DNA from 3 places in the Bradyrhizobium sp. UBA2491 genome. Region 1 is predicted to be linked to each of the others. Evidence: riboswitches for the same ligand, from Rfam matches in the RefSeq annotation. Region 1 holds a riboswitch; each other region holds the start of a gene.

Region 1 (4,422 bases):
TGTCACCGACGAGGGAGAGACCGTGCTGACCATGATCTCCGATGACAATTTCTCCCTGATCCAGCGTAATCTGCTGCTGCAATTCACGCTGGTGGAATGATCCGCGGGCAACGGCGTCAGAGCATTGCTGCTCTGCGTCCCGGCCTCTCCGCGGCTCCTGCCTGTTGGTGATCGACCGGGCGGCCCCTATGTTAACGGCGCCTTTCCCCCGATCCCGGATATCCCCGCATGAGCACCCTGTTCTCTCCGATCGAACTGCGCGGCCTCAAGCTCTCCAATCGCATCATGGTTTCGCCGATGTGCCAGTATTCGGCCGACGACGGTTCGGCCAATGACTGGCACTTCACCCACATCAACATGCTGGCGCTGTCGGGAGCTGCGATGTTCTGCATCGAGGCCACCCATGTCGAGGATATCGGGCGGATCACGCCGGGCTGCCTCGGCCTTTACAGCGATGCCAACGAGGCGGCGCTGAAGCCGATCCTGGCCTCGGTGCGCAAGCATTCGAAGGCCGCGGTCGCGATGCAGCTCGCTCATGCCGGCCGCAAGGCCTCGAGCCAGCGTCCCTGGGAGGGCGGGCAGTTGATTCCGATCGCCGAAGGTGGCTGGCAGACGGTGGGACCGTCTGCGGTCCCGCATAAGGACGGCGAGGCCGCGCCGGTGGCGCTCGATGATGCCGGCCTGAAGCGCATCCGCGAAGCATTCGTCGCTGCCGCGAAGCGCGCCGACCGGCTCGGCATCGATGCGCTCGAACTGCACGGCGCGCACGGCTATCTGCTGCATCAGTTCCTGTCGCCTCTCGCCAACAAGCGCACCGACCAGTATGGCGGCTCGCTCGAGAACCGGATGCGCTTTCCGCTGGAAGTGTTCGACGCCGTGCGTGCTGCATTTCCGGACCGCAAGCCGGTCGGCGTCCGGGTCTCGGCGACCGACTGGGTCGAGGGCGGCTGGGACGTCGCGCAGACCGTCGAATTCACCAGGGAGCTGAAGAAGCGCGGCGTCGACTGGATGGACGTCTCGTCGGGCGGCGTCTCGCCGTTGCAGAAGATCCAGCTCGGGCCGGGCTACCAGGTGCCGGCGGCGCAGGCGGTGAAGGAGGCGACCGGCGTCACCACGATGGCGGTCGGCCTGATCACCGAAGCCAAGCAGGCCGAGGAGATCGTCGCGTCAGGCAAGGCCGACATGGTGGCGCTCGCCCGCGGCATGCTCTACGACCCGCGCTGGGGCTGGCACGCCGCCGCCGAACTTGGCGGCGAGGTCTCGGCACCGCCGCAATACTGGCGCTCGCAGCCGTCGACGCAGAAGGCGCTGTTCGGCAAGATCACCTTCGGTGCGCGGTAAGGCTGCATCGGTCGCGAAGCCCGCTTCGCCATGAGGCTTTCGTCGATGCGAGGAGCGATGCCGGCATCGCTCCTCGCATCGGTTTGGAGGCGGAATAATTGCATCGCGGCATACCCGCGTGCTAGCGTTCCACTCGCATCAAGAGTTGGGGCGACGCCCAACGCCAACCTGCCAATCCGGGCAAGGTGGCACTCCCTCCCGGGAGGATGTGGCCGAGCCGGCAACCAAGCGGACCCGAGCCACCAGCGTCGTTCCTCAGGCAAAGGAATGCCGCGTCATGCCGATCAAGATCCCCGACGATCTCCCCGCCCGTGAAACGCTGGAAGCAGAAGGCGTCGCGGTCATGCGCGAGGCCGACGCGATACGGCAGGACATCCGCCCGTTGCGGATCGGGCTGCTCAATCTCATGCCGAACAAGATCAGCACCGAAACGCAGATCGCTCGTCTGCTGGGCGCAACCCCGCTCCAGATCGAACTGACGCTGGTACGGATCTCCGATCATGTGGCGCGTCACACGTCGGCCGACCATCTGGCGGCGTTCTATCGGCCATGGAGCGACGTCAGCACCGAGCGCTTCGACGGCTTCATCATCACAGGCGCTCCGGTCGAGCGCCTGCCGTTCGAAGAGGTCCGCTACTGGCCCGAGTTGCGGATGATCTTCGAGTGGACGCAAACCCACGTCCACAGCTGCTTGACCATCTGCTGGGCCGCTCAGGCGGCCCTCCATCACTTCCATGCGGTGCCGAAGCACGAGCTTGCCCGCAAGGCCTTCGGAATTTTCCAACATCGCAACCTGGCCCCGGCGTCGCCGTACATGAGAGGATTTTCGGACAGATTCGACGTCCCGGTCTCGCGTTGGACGGAGGTCAGGACCTCCGACATTTCGCAAAGCCGCGGCCTGCATGTCCTCGCCGCCAGCGAGGAGGCTGGTCCTTGCCTCGTGAGCGATCCGCGGCGCCGTTCGTTGCATATCTTCAATCATTTCGAGTACGAGACCGGCACGCTCGCGGATGAGTATGCGCGCGACGGCAACGCTCAGCTGCCTGCCAATTATTTCCCGGGCGATGATCCCTCGCGACGCTCAGAGAACGTCTGGCGCAGTCACGCCCACCTTCTGTTCGGCAACTGGATCAACGAAATCTACCAAACCGCGCCGTTCGATTCCGCCACGATCGGCCGCGCCTCGCCGGTGATGTCCTAGCGCGTTACCGATCACGGAGTCGTCGTCGCTCGCTGCGGATCATGGAGCGACAAAGCCATTGTCCTGCCGCGGCCTGGGCAGGTACTCTCGGAGCGCGTGCGCAAGACACGCATCAACAATGCGAGAGAGGAAACCCATGGAACTCGGATACTTCGCGATGCCGTCGCATCCGCCGGAGTGCGGATTGAAAGAGGGCCACGACTGGGACCTGCAAGTGCTGCGCTGGCTCGATGAACTCGGCTATCAGGAAGCCTGGATCGGCGAGCACCACACCGCGCCCTGGGAGCCGCACCCGTCGCCCGATCTCTTGGTGGCGCAGGCGCTGTTGCAGACCAAGAATCTGCGCATCGGCCCCGGCGGCTTCCTGCTGCCGTATCACCATCCCGCCGAACTCGCCAACCGCGTCGCGATGCTCGACCACATCTCGAACGGCCGCCTGAATTTTGGCGTTGCGGCATCAGGCCTGCCGAGCGACTGGGCGATGTTCAATGTCGACGGCATGTCCGGGCAAAACCGCGACATGACCCGCGAGGCGCTCGAGATCATCCTGAAGATGTGGACCGAGCCGGGACCCTGGACGCACAAGGGCAAGTTCTGGACGGTCACCAAGCCGGACACGATGTTCGACTTCCTCAAGCCGCACATCAAGCCTCAGCAAGCGCCGCATCCGCCGATCGGCGTCGCCGGCCTGTCGAAGAACTCGGACACCTTGAAGCTCGCCGGCGAGCGCGGCTTCATCCCGATGAGCCTCAACCTGAACCCGGCCTATGTCGGCAGCCACTGGGATTCGGTAGAAGCGGGCGCCGCCAAGACCGGTCGCAAGCCGAGCCGCAAGGACTGGCGGATGGTACGCGAAGTGTTCGTCGCCGACACCGACGCGGAGGCCTGGAAGCTCTCGACCGGCGACATGATGGGCCGGATGATGAGCGAATATTTCCTGCCGCTGCTCGGTCACTTCGGCTTCAAGGATTATCTGAAAGCCTCGCCCGACGTGCCCGACAGCGACGTCACGGTCGAATATTGTGCACGGAACAACTGGATCGTCGGCTCGCCGGCAACCGTCACCGAGAAGATCGAGAAGATCTATCACGAGGTCGGCGGCTTCGGCGTGCTGCTGGTGTTCGGCTTCGACTACAAGCACAAGCCCGAGGCCTGGCACAATTCGCTGCGGTTGCTCAAGCAGGAGGTGCTGCCGCGACTGAAGCATCTCGATGCATCGGTTGGCCGCGCGGCCTAGCTTTTGACGGTGAGAAAGAACGCGGGGCAGCGGCGAGGCTGCCCCGTTGTCATGTGAGGTCGGACAATCGACGTCATGCGCAGGCGGAATGCGCCGCATGCGTTGATCCGATTACCCCGTGGATCGGTGTAACTGGTTGCAGTAACCGCAGAGTGTGGTGCCGGTCGCAGTCATGTGAGTGGGGAGCACTATCGCGATGCAGCGAAAAGGCCTAGCCTGAACGACGGCGCAATTCATTGATGAGGCAGAGCAATGCGCAGCCGCGTCAGAAAATTTGCCCATGTGCTGGAGCGTTTCGGGCTTGCCCTGGCGGGAGCCGCGAGCGGCCTGTTCGTCGCCATCCATGTCGGCTCGAGCGTCTCGGCGCTGACGTCGCAGGCGTTCCTGCTCATCATGATGCTGGGTGGCGCGATCGGGTTCTATCTCGGCATCGATACGCCGCCGAAGCTGTTTCGCCCGAAGGACTCGGCCTCGACGCGCAAGATCGACGCGGCGGAGTTGCTCAGCGCGGTCGGCACCTTCCTCGCCACGCTGGTGGCGTTCTTCTCGGTCGGCGTGATCGTGCTGCGCAGCGAGCCGGACATCGCCTGGACCGCGGCGATCATGACAGGCTGGGTGCTTGGCGTCGCCATGCAGATCGTCG
Region 2 (4,422 bases), on a different contig from region 1:
CTCCATTTCGAGGAGGCCGGCAGCGGGACCCCGATCATCTTCCTGCACGAGTTCGCAGCCGATCACACCAATTGGGAACCGCAGCTGCGCTACTTCTCGCGCGGCCACCGCTGCATCGCCTATTCGGCGCGCGGCTACACGCCGTCGGACGTGCCGCCAAACGCCGATGTCTATACTTACCAACATTTCTACGCCGACGCGCTCGCGGTGCTCGATCATCTCGGCATCGCGAAGGCGCATTTCGTCGGCCTCTCGATGGGCTCCTATTCGTCGCTACAGGTTGCGCTGAACGCGCCGGAGCGCGCGCTGTCGATGACGCTCGCCGCCGTCGGCTCCGGCTCGAGCCTCGAGAATCTCGATGCGTTCCGCGCGCAATGCCGCGCCAATGCCGAGCAGATCGAGAGCATCGGCTCGGTCGAGGTCGCCAAGGTGACGCGCGAGGCGCCGGGCCGGATTCCGTTCCTGGTCAAGGATCCGCGCGGCCACGCCGATTTCTATGCCGCGCTGGCGCGCCACGACGCCAAGGGCTCGGCCAACACGATGCGCAGCTTTCAAGGCGGCAGGCCCTCGATCTACACCATGACCGACGCCATCAAGCGCGCGGCGACGCCGGCGCTGATCCTGTGCGGCGACGAGGACGACAATTGCATCGCGCCGAGCCTGTTCCTGAAGCAGCATCTGCCGGCCGCCGGCCTGTCGTTCTTCCCCAAGTCAGGTCACGTGCTCAACCTCGAGGAGCCGGCGCTGTTCAACGAGATGGTGGAGCGCTTCATCGCGCTGGTCGAGGCCGGTCGCTGGCCGGTGCGCGATCCGCGGTCGCTGGTGGCAGCGCCGGTCTAAGCCGTCATTCCGGGGCGATGCGCAGCATCGAACCCGGAATCCATTCATCCACGGAGTTCGCGGCCCGATGGATTCGGGGTTCTCGCTTCGCGAGCCCCGGAATGACGGAAGTACGTGACCGCGCGACTCTTACTTCCCGCCGCCGCGGCTGAGCAGGAATACGCCCTGCTCGCCGAACATGTTCCAGACCCACCATGGCAGGTTGAGCGGCACCGGGCGGCCATAGAGATCGAGCGCCACCGCGCGCTCCATCTTGACGTTGATCTCCTCGCAGAGCTGCACGAAATCCTTGATGGTGCAGAAATGGATGTTCGAGGTGTCGTACCAACTCGCCGGCAGATTCTCGGTCCGCGGCATGTGACCGCCGATCAGGAGTTGCAGCCGCATCTTCCAGAATCCGAAATTCGGGAACGAGACGATGGCGCGCTGGCCAATGCGCAGCAGATTTTCCAGCACGACCTTCGGCTGCCGCGTCGCCTGCAAGGTCTGCGACAGGATCACATAGTCGAACGCATCATCGGGATAATTGACGAGGTCGGTGTCGGCATCGCCCTGCACCACCGCGAGCCCCTTGGCGACGCAGCCGTTGACGCCTTCGCGCGACAGCTCGATGCCGCGGCCGTCGATGCCGCGGCTCTCCAGCAGTTGCAGCAGTTCGCCATCGCCGCAGCCGACATCGAGCACGCGCGATCCCGGCCGCACCATCTCGGCGACCAGCAGATGGTCCCTGCGAGAGCCGCCGCCGGTCCGCTCCGGCGCGACGCCGGGCAACGGCAATGTCTGCTGCAGGCTCATGACCGGGCGCCGCCCTCGTTCAATCCGTGCGCCTTGCCTGCGGCCAGCAGGAAGGCGCGGGAGATCTCCAGGAATTCGGGCACATCGAGCAGGAAGGCGTCGTGGCCTCGATCGGTCTCGATCTCGGCGAATGACACCCGCGCGCTCGACGCGTTCAGCGCATGCACCAGCGCACGCGATTCCGAGGTCGGAAACAGCCAGTCGCTGGTGAACGACACCACGCAGAACCGCGTCTTGATGCCGGCAAACGCTTTCGCCAGCACGCCGTTGTGGTCGGCCGCGATGTCGAAATAATCCATCGCGCGCGTCAGATAGAGATAGGAATTGGCGTCGAAGCGCTCGACAAAGGACGAGCCCTGGTAACGCAGATAGCTCTCGACCTGGAAGTCCGCGTCGAACGAGAAGGTCGGCAGCTCGCGATCCTGCATCCGCCGTCCGAATTTCCGATGCAGCGCCGCGTCCGACAGATAGGTGATGTGCGCGGCCATCCGCGCCACCGCGAGACCGCGATGCGGATGGGTGTCCTCGTCGACATAGCGGCCGCCGCGCCAGTCCGGATCGGCCATCACGGCCTGGCGTCCGAGCTCGTGGAACGCGATGTTCTGCGCCGAGTGGCGGGTCGAGCAGGCGATCGCGAGCGTCGCGAACACGCGCTCCGGATAGGCCGCGGTCCATTGCAGGGCCTGCATGCCGCCCATCGAGCCGCCGACCACGCAGAACAGCGTCGTGATGCCGAGCCGATCGATCAGCATCGCCTGCGCGCGCACCATGTCGGGGATGGTGATGATCGGGAAATCGAGCCCCCACACCTTGCCGGTCGCCGGATTGAGCGACGCAGGCCCGGTCGAGCCCATGCAGCCGCCGATCACGTTGGAGCAGATGATGAAGTATTTGTCGGGATCGAGCGGCTTGCCCGCACCGACCATGGTGTCCCACCAGCCCGGCTTGCCGGTGACGGGGTGAATGTTGTTGACGTGCTGGTCGCCGGTCAGCGCATGGCAGATCAGGATCGCGTTGGACCTGTCGGCATTGAGCTCGCCATAGGTCTGGTAGGCGATCTGGAACGGCGCGAGATCGACGCCGCAATCGAGCTTGAGCGGCTGGTCCGTGCCGAACTTCGCCACCAATGACGACGGGTGATCGGCCTCATGGGCGCGATCATCGCTCTGGGTTTGCTGGCTCGGTATCGGACGCACGTTGCTCATCTAGGCGACCCTGCCCCCGCGCGCGAGGGCTTCAGCGGACCTCAGGCCACAAAAAACCGGCCTGAACAAAGGTTCGGCCGGGAGCTGACTGTCCCCGGCCTGTTTAGCGAGTTGTTTAACGTGGCTGCAAGCCGGCCGGCTCAAATGACCACGGAGTAGCCGGAACCTAGTCCCGGGGTCCCCCGCCGTCAAGCCAGCCCCGTCGCCGGCCGATTGGTTAACCGATTGCGCAACGCACGGCTGCGACGTTTCTCTTTGCTTTCGCTGGCCGTCTTTCCTAATCAGGGACCCTGTCCGCGGCGGCATCGGGTCGCCCTGACGACAAGGTTCGAGAGCATGTCCAACCCACCCCCGTCGCCGCCCACGTTGCAGGAGCTGCGCAAGGAGATCGATGCGATCGACGAGCAGGTGCATCGCCTGCTGATGGCGCGCGGCGACATCATCGACCGCCTGATCCAGGTCAAGAAGACCCAGGAGGTGGGCTCGGCGTTCCGTCCGGCGCGCGAGGCCAGCATGATGCGCGAGCTGGTGCAGCGTCATCGCGGCATCCTGCCGCTCGACACCATCGAGAGCATCTGGCGCGTCATCATCTCGACCTTCACCTATGTGCAGGCGCCGTTCTCGGTGCATGCCGACGTGTCCATCGGCGAGTCGGCGATGCGCGACTCGGCGCGGTTTCACTTCGGCTTCGTGGTCCCCTACGTCTCGCATTTCAGCGCGCAGGCCGCGGTCGAGGCGGCGGCGAAGTCGAAGGGCGACCTCGCGCTGGTCTCCGCGGTCGCAAGCCGCTCGCCGTGGTGGAATGCGCTGGAGGCCGACGGCGCTCCGAAGATCATCGCGCGGGTGCCGTTCCTCGAGCGCGCCGACCATCCCGCCGCGCTGCCGGTGTTCGTGATCTCGCGGGTCGCCGACGATGCCATGGTGACCGAGGTGCAGACCTGGAGTGTGCGCGTCTCCGGCTGGAATGCCGACGTCGCCCGCGCGCTGGCGCCGCTGGCCGAGATCGTCGCGGTCCCCGACACCGCCTTCGACGGCGCCGCGCTGCTGGTCTCGGTCACCGGGCACGGTTTCGAGGCCATCAAGCTCGCCCTGATCAAGGCCGGCGCCTCGGTGCGCTCATCGGCCCTCGTCGGCAGCCACGCAACGCGCTATACGGTGCCCTCTAACGGATCGGCCAGGACCTGAACTCAGGACCAGCCGTCCGTATATCCGGAGTAGATGATGTCCCGCCCCGTGCCGAATCCCGGCATTCTCGATATTGCGCCCTACACGCCCGGCAAGAGCCCGGTGCCGGAACCGGGCCGCAAGGTGTTCAAGCTGTCCGCCAACGAGACGCCGTTCGGCCCGTCGCCGAAGGCGATCGCCGCCTACAAGGCCGCGGCTGACCATCTCGAGGACTATCCGGAGGGCACCTCGCGGGTGCTGCGCGAGGCGATCGGCCGTGCCTACGGCCTCGATCCCGACCGCATCATCTGCGGCGCCGGCTCCGACGAGATCCTCAATCTCTTGGCCCACACCTATCTCGCGCCCGGCGACGAGGCGATCTCGACCACCCACGGCTTCCTGGTCTACCCGATCGCCA
Region 3 (4,422 bases), on a different contig from region 1:
ATGATCGAGAACACGCTCGGTGATACCGACTACCACCTCCGTCGCGTCAGCGAGGGCGGCGGGTTGCTGGCGTAAGTCTCAACTGTCATTCCGGGGCGTCGCAAAGCGGCGAGCCCGGAATCCATTTCACCACCAATGATGCGGCCCAATGGATTCCGGGTTCTCGCTTCGCGAGCCCCGGAATGACGGAGCCGGGGAGGCAACAACAATGAAAAACACCCCGTTCGATCTCACCGGGCAGGTCGCCGTCATCACCGGCTCGAGCCGTGGCATCGGCCGCTCCTCGGCCGAGTTGCTGGCCAAGCTCGGCGCCAAGGTTGTGGTCTCGTCGCGCAAGGCGGATGCCTGCCAGGAGGTCGCCGACGGCATCAAGAAGGCCGGCGGCGACGCGCTCGTCATTCCCTGCAACATCGCGCGCCGCAACGAGGTCGAGGCGCTGGTCTCCGGCACGATCAAGCATTACGGCAAGATCGACATCCTGGTCTGCAACGCCGCGGTGAATCCGTATTACGGCCCGCTGCTCGACATCACGGACGAGGCCTTCGACAAGATCATGGGCTCCAACGTCAAGAGCAACATCTGGCTCTCCGCGCTGGCGATCCCGCAAATGGCCGAGCGCGGCAAGGGCTCGGTCGTCATCATCTCCTCGATCGGCGGCTTGCGCGGCTCGACCGTGATCGGCGCCTACGGCATCTCCAAGGCAGCCGACTTCGCGCTGTGCCGCAGCCTCGCCGGCGAATGGGGCCCGAAGGGCGTGCGGGTCAATTGCGTCGCGCCGGGCCTGGTGAAGACCGATTTCGCCCGCGCGCTGTGGGAGGATCCGGACAATCTGAAGCGCCGCACCGCGTCGACGCCGCTCCGCCGCATCGGCGAGCCCGACGAGATCGCGGGTGCGGTGGCTTATCTCGCCTCCGATGCCTCCACCTTCATGACCGGCCAGACCATCGTGGTCGACGGCGGCGTCACGACGGCGGCGACGTAAAGTTCGCTCGCTTGACGGAATAGCGCTCGATCGCCCACAATTTCGTCATGCCCGGCCTTGTGCCGGGCATCCACGTCTTTGGCGGTTGCTGCGAGCAAGACGTGGATGGCCGGGACAAGCCCGGCCACGACAAGTCTTTCGCATCAGCCTCAGACCTGCTCCAGCGCGCGCTGGAAATCCTCGATCAGATCGTCGGGATGCTCCAGCCCGGCCGAGAAGCGGATGAAGCCCTCGCTGATGCCGAGTTCGGCACGGGCCTCCGGCGCCAGGCGCTGATGCGTCGTGGTGGCGGGGTGCGTGACCAGGCTCTTGGCGTCGCCGAGATTGTTCGAGATGCGCGAGATCTTCAGCGCGTTGAGGCAGCGGAAGGCGCCAGCCTTGCCGTCCTTGACCTCGAAGCCGACCAGCGTCGAGCCGGCGCCCATCTGCTTCTTCACCGTCGCGGCCTGCGGATGATCGGCGCGGCCGGGGTAGACCAGCCGGGTGACCTTCGGATGGCTCGCCAGCGCCTCGGCGATCTTCGCCGCGTTCTCGGTCTGGGCGCGGACGCGGACGCCGAGCGTCTCCAGCCCCTTCAGCAGCACCCAGGCGTTGAACGGCGACAGCGACGGGCCGGTCTGGCGCATGAAATTGTGGATGTGCTCGGCGATGAAGGCCTCCGACGACAGGATGATGCCGCCGAGGCAGCGGCCCTGGCCGTCGATATGCTTGGTCGCCGAATAGACCACGACGTCGGCGCCGAGCGACAGCGGGCTCTGCCAGATCGGGGTCGCGAACACGTTGTCGACGATCAGCCGGGCGCCGCCACTATGCGCGATCCTGGCGATCGCGCCGATATCGAGCACGTCGAGCGTCGGGTTGGTCGGGCTCTCCAGGAAGAAGGTCTTGGTGTTCGGCCGCAACGCGCGCTGCCACTGGTCGAGGTCGAGCCCGTCGACCAGCGTCGTCTCGATGCCGTAGCGCGGCAGCAAATCCTGCACGACATAGAGGCAGGAGCCGAACAGCGCCTTCGACGCCACCACGTGATCGCCGGCCTTCAGCGGGGCGAGGATCGCGGTGGTCACCGCGGCCATCCCGGTCGCGGTCGAGCGCGCGGCCTCCGCGCCCTCGAGCTCGATCATGCGGCGTTCGAACATCGCAATGGTCGGGTTGGAATAGCGCGAATAGATGAAGCCGGGATCCTGGCCCTTGAAGCGCGCCTCGCATTGCTCGGCGCTGTCGTAGACATAGCCCTGGGTGAGAAACAGCCCTTCCGACGTCTCCCCGAATTGCGAGCGCAACGTGCCGCCATGGACCAGGCGGGTTTCGGGACGGAAGCGGGCGGTATCCTTGGATTCAGAAGACTTGGATTCAGACATGTGACCTCCGAAGTGGCCATTTCCTAGCGAAAACGGCCACAAAAAAACCGGCCTGGAGTAACCTCCACAGACCGGGATCACACTGTCCCCGGCCTGTTTAGCGACTTATTTAACGTGGCTGCAAGCCGGCCGGCTCAAATCACCACGGGATAAGTGCTGCTGATATTCCCTCGCGCCCTTTCCGTCAAGACGGTCATCGGATAACCCGTAAAAGCCTATATTTTGGGGCTTGATGGCCGCTCAGAGGTTGATTTTGGGCCATCTCAAGGGATCGCCGAGGGACCGCATCGTGTCGTTCACGCTGGAAGATGAATCCAACGGAATCCTGCCCGACCGCATGATCGCGGAGATGGCGGAGGCTGGCCTCATCCTGCCCGCCTATGATTTTGTCGAGAGCCAGATCCAGCCGGCGAGCCTCGATCTGCGGCTCGGCGACATCGCCTATCGCGTCCGCGCCAGCTTCCTGCCGGGACCGGACGCCACCGTCGCCGAGCGGATCGACCAGTTGAAGCTGCACGAGATCGACCTGTCCGACGGCGCGGTGCTGGAGACCAATTGCGTCTACATCGTCCCGCTGCTGGAGAGCCTGGCGTTGCCCCGGGAGATCGTCGCTGCGGCCAACCCGAAGAGCTCGACCGGCCGGCTCGACGTCTTCACCCGCGTGATCGCCGACGGCACCCGCCGCTTCGACATGATCGGCGCCGGCTATCACGGCCCGCTCTATGCCGAGATCTCACCAAAGACGTTTCCCGTCCTGCTGCGTGAGGGCTCGCGGCTCAGCCAGGTCCGCTTCCGGATCGGCGAGGCGACGCTGTCCGCCGACGAGCTCGATGCGCTGCATGCCGCCGAGCGGCTGGTCGATATCGACGATGCCGATCTCACCCATGGCGTCGCGCTGTCGGTCGATCTGTCCGGCGAGAGCTCGGGTGGCTTCGTCGGCTATCGCGCCAAGCGTCACACCGGCGTGGTCGATGTCGATCGCCGCGGCGGCTATGCCGTTGATGATTTCTGGGAGCCGATCAAGGCCCGGTCCGACGGCAGCCTGATCCTCGATCCCGGCGAGTTCTACATCCTGGCTTCGAAAGAGGCCGTGCAGGTGCCGCCGGACTACGCCGCCGAGATGGTGCCGTTCGATCCCTTGGTCGGCGAATTCCGCGTCCACTATGCCGGCTTCTTCGATCCCGGCTTCGGCTATGCCGGCGCCGGCGGCAAGGGCGCGCGCGCCGTGCTCGAAGTGCGCTCGCGCGAGGTGCCGTTCATCCTCGAGCATGGCCAGATCGTCGGCCGCCTGGTCTATGAACGCATGCTGGAGCGCCCCGATGCGCTCTACGGCCAGCGCATCGGCTCGAACTACCAGGCGCAGGGTCTGAAGCTCTCCAAGCATTTTCGCGTGTAGCGATCTCTCCCCGTCATCCTGAGGTGCGAGCCCAGCGGCGCAATTGCGCCGCAAGGCTCGCACCTCAGGATGACGGGATCGATAGTCCTTGACCCGGAAGCCCTCAAAGCATTCTCGCGTGTAATTCCGCGCGCCGGATTTCATGTCGCGAGATAACGTGATCTCGCCGTCATTCCCCGCTGTCATTCCCCGCGAAAGCGGGGAATCCAGTACGCCGCGGCCTCTCCATCGATAACGACCGTTTCTGGAATACTGGATCGCCCGATCGAGTCGGGCGATGACACCGAGTGTGGGTTGGTTGCACCGCCGCTTCGGCGATGACACATTCCGGCAAACAGCAAATCGGGAGTGAACATGAGCGCCGCAACAGATTCAGCGCAGCAAGAAGTGCAATGGCAGAAGTGGCGCAGCGTCGCCGATCTCTATCACGCGTTCTTCACCGGGCTGATCCTTACCGTGGTGACGCGGCGCGGCACGGCTGACGCCGCCGAGTTCGTCTTTCGCGTGTTTCGCCGCCAGCAGCAGGAGCGCTTCCTGCCCGGCCTGAAGAAGCTCGGCCTCGACGGCCTGCCGCCGGCGGTCGCGGCCGCGCGGTATCACTATCTCTCCAACTGGATCGGTGGCGTGCATGTCGAATACATGTACGAGACCGACCGCAAGGCCTGGATCCGCTATCCGCCGCCGCG

Evidence for each region. Region 1 has a riboswitch for S-adenosylmethionine ahead of B2W55_RS13420 (homoserine O-succinyltransferase). Riboswitches for the same ligand answer to the same signal wherever they lie in the genome.
Region 2: another riboswitch for S-adenosylmethionine. It lies ahead of metX (homoserine O-acetyltransferase MetX); the one in region 1 lies ahead of B2W55_RS13420 (homoserine O-succinyltransferase).
Region 3: another riboswitch for S-adenosylmethionine. It lies ahead of B2W55_RS02290 (O-succinylhomoserine sulfhydrylase); the one in region 1 lies ahead of B2W55_RS13420 (homoserine O-succinyltransferase).

The regions. Positions count from the first base shown of each region.
Region 1 covers NZ_DDOP01000042.1:9,353-13,774, reverse strand. The annotation lists gene B2W55_RS13430 (esterase-like activity of phytase family protein) at 1-100, shown strand, start outside; gene B2W55_RS13425 (NADH:flavin oxidoreductase/NADH oxidase) at 229-1,341, shown strand; SAM-I-IV-variant riboswitch at 1,472-1,579, shown strand; gene B2W55_RS13420 (homoserine O-succinyltransferase) at 1,619-2,542, shown strand; gene B2W55_RS13415 (LLM class flavin-dependent oxidoreductase) at 2,679-3,779, shown strand; gene B2W55_RS13410 (hypothetical protein) at 4,032-4,422, shown strand, end outside.
Region 2 covers NZ_DDOP01000034.1:24,608-29,029, reverse strand. The annotation lists gene B2W55_RS09685 (alpha/beta fold hydrolase) at 1-840, shown strand, start outside; gene metW (methionine biosynthesis protein MetW) at 970-1,635, opposite strand; gene metX (homoserine O-acetyltransferase MetX) at 1,632-2,840, opposite strand; SAM riboswitch at 2,923-3,002, opposite strand; gene B2W55_RS09670 (chorismate mutase) at 3,177-4,025, shown strand; gene hisC (histidinol-phosphate transaminase) at 4,062-4,422, shown strand, end outside.
Region 3 covers NZ_DDOP01000006.1:182,820-187,241, forward strand. The annotation lists gene pimD (pimeloyl-CoA dehydrogenase small subunit) at 1-75, shown strand, start outside; gene B2W55_RS02285 (SDR family NAD(P)-dependent oxidoreductase) at 209-982, shown strand; gene B2W55_RS02290 (O-succinylhomoserine sulfhydrylase) at 1,132-2,340, opposite strand; SAM riboswitch at 2,417-2,496, opposite strand; gene B2W55_RS02295 (2'-deoxycytidine 5'-triphosphate deaminase) at 2,630-3,736, shown strand; gene B2W55_RS02300 (hypothetical protein) at 4,091-4,422, shown strand, end outside.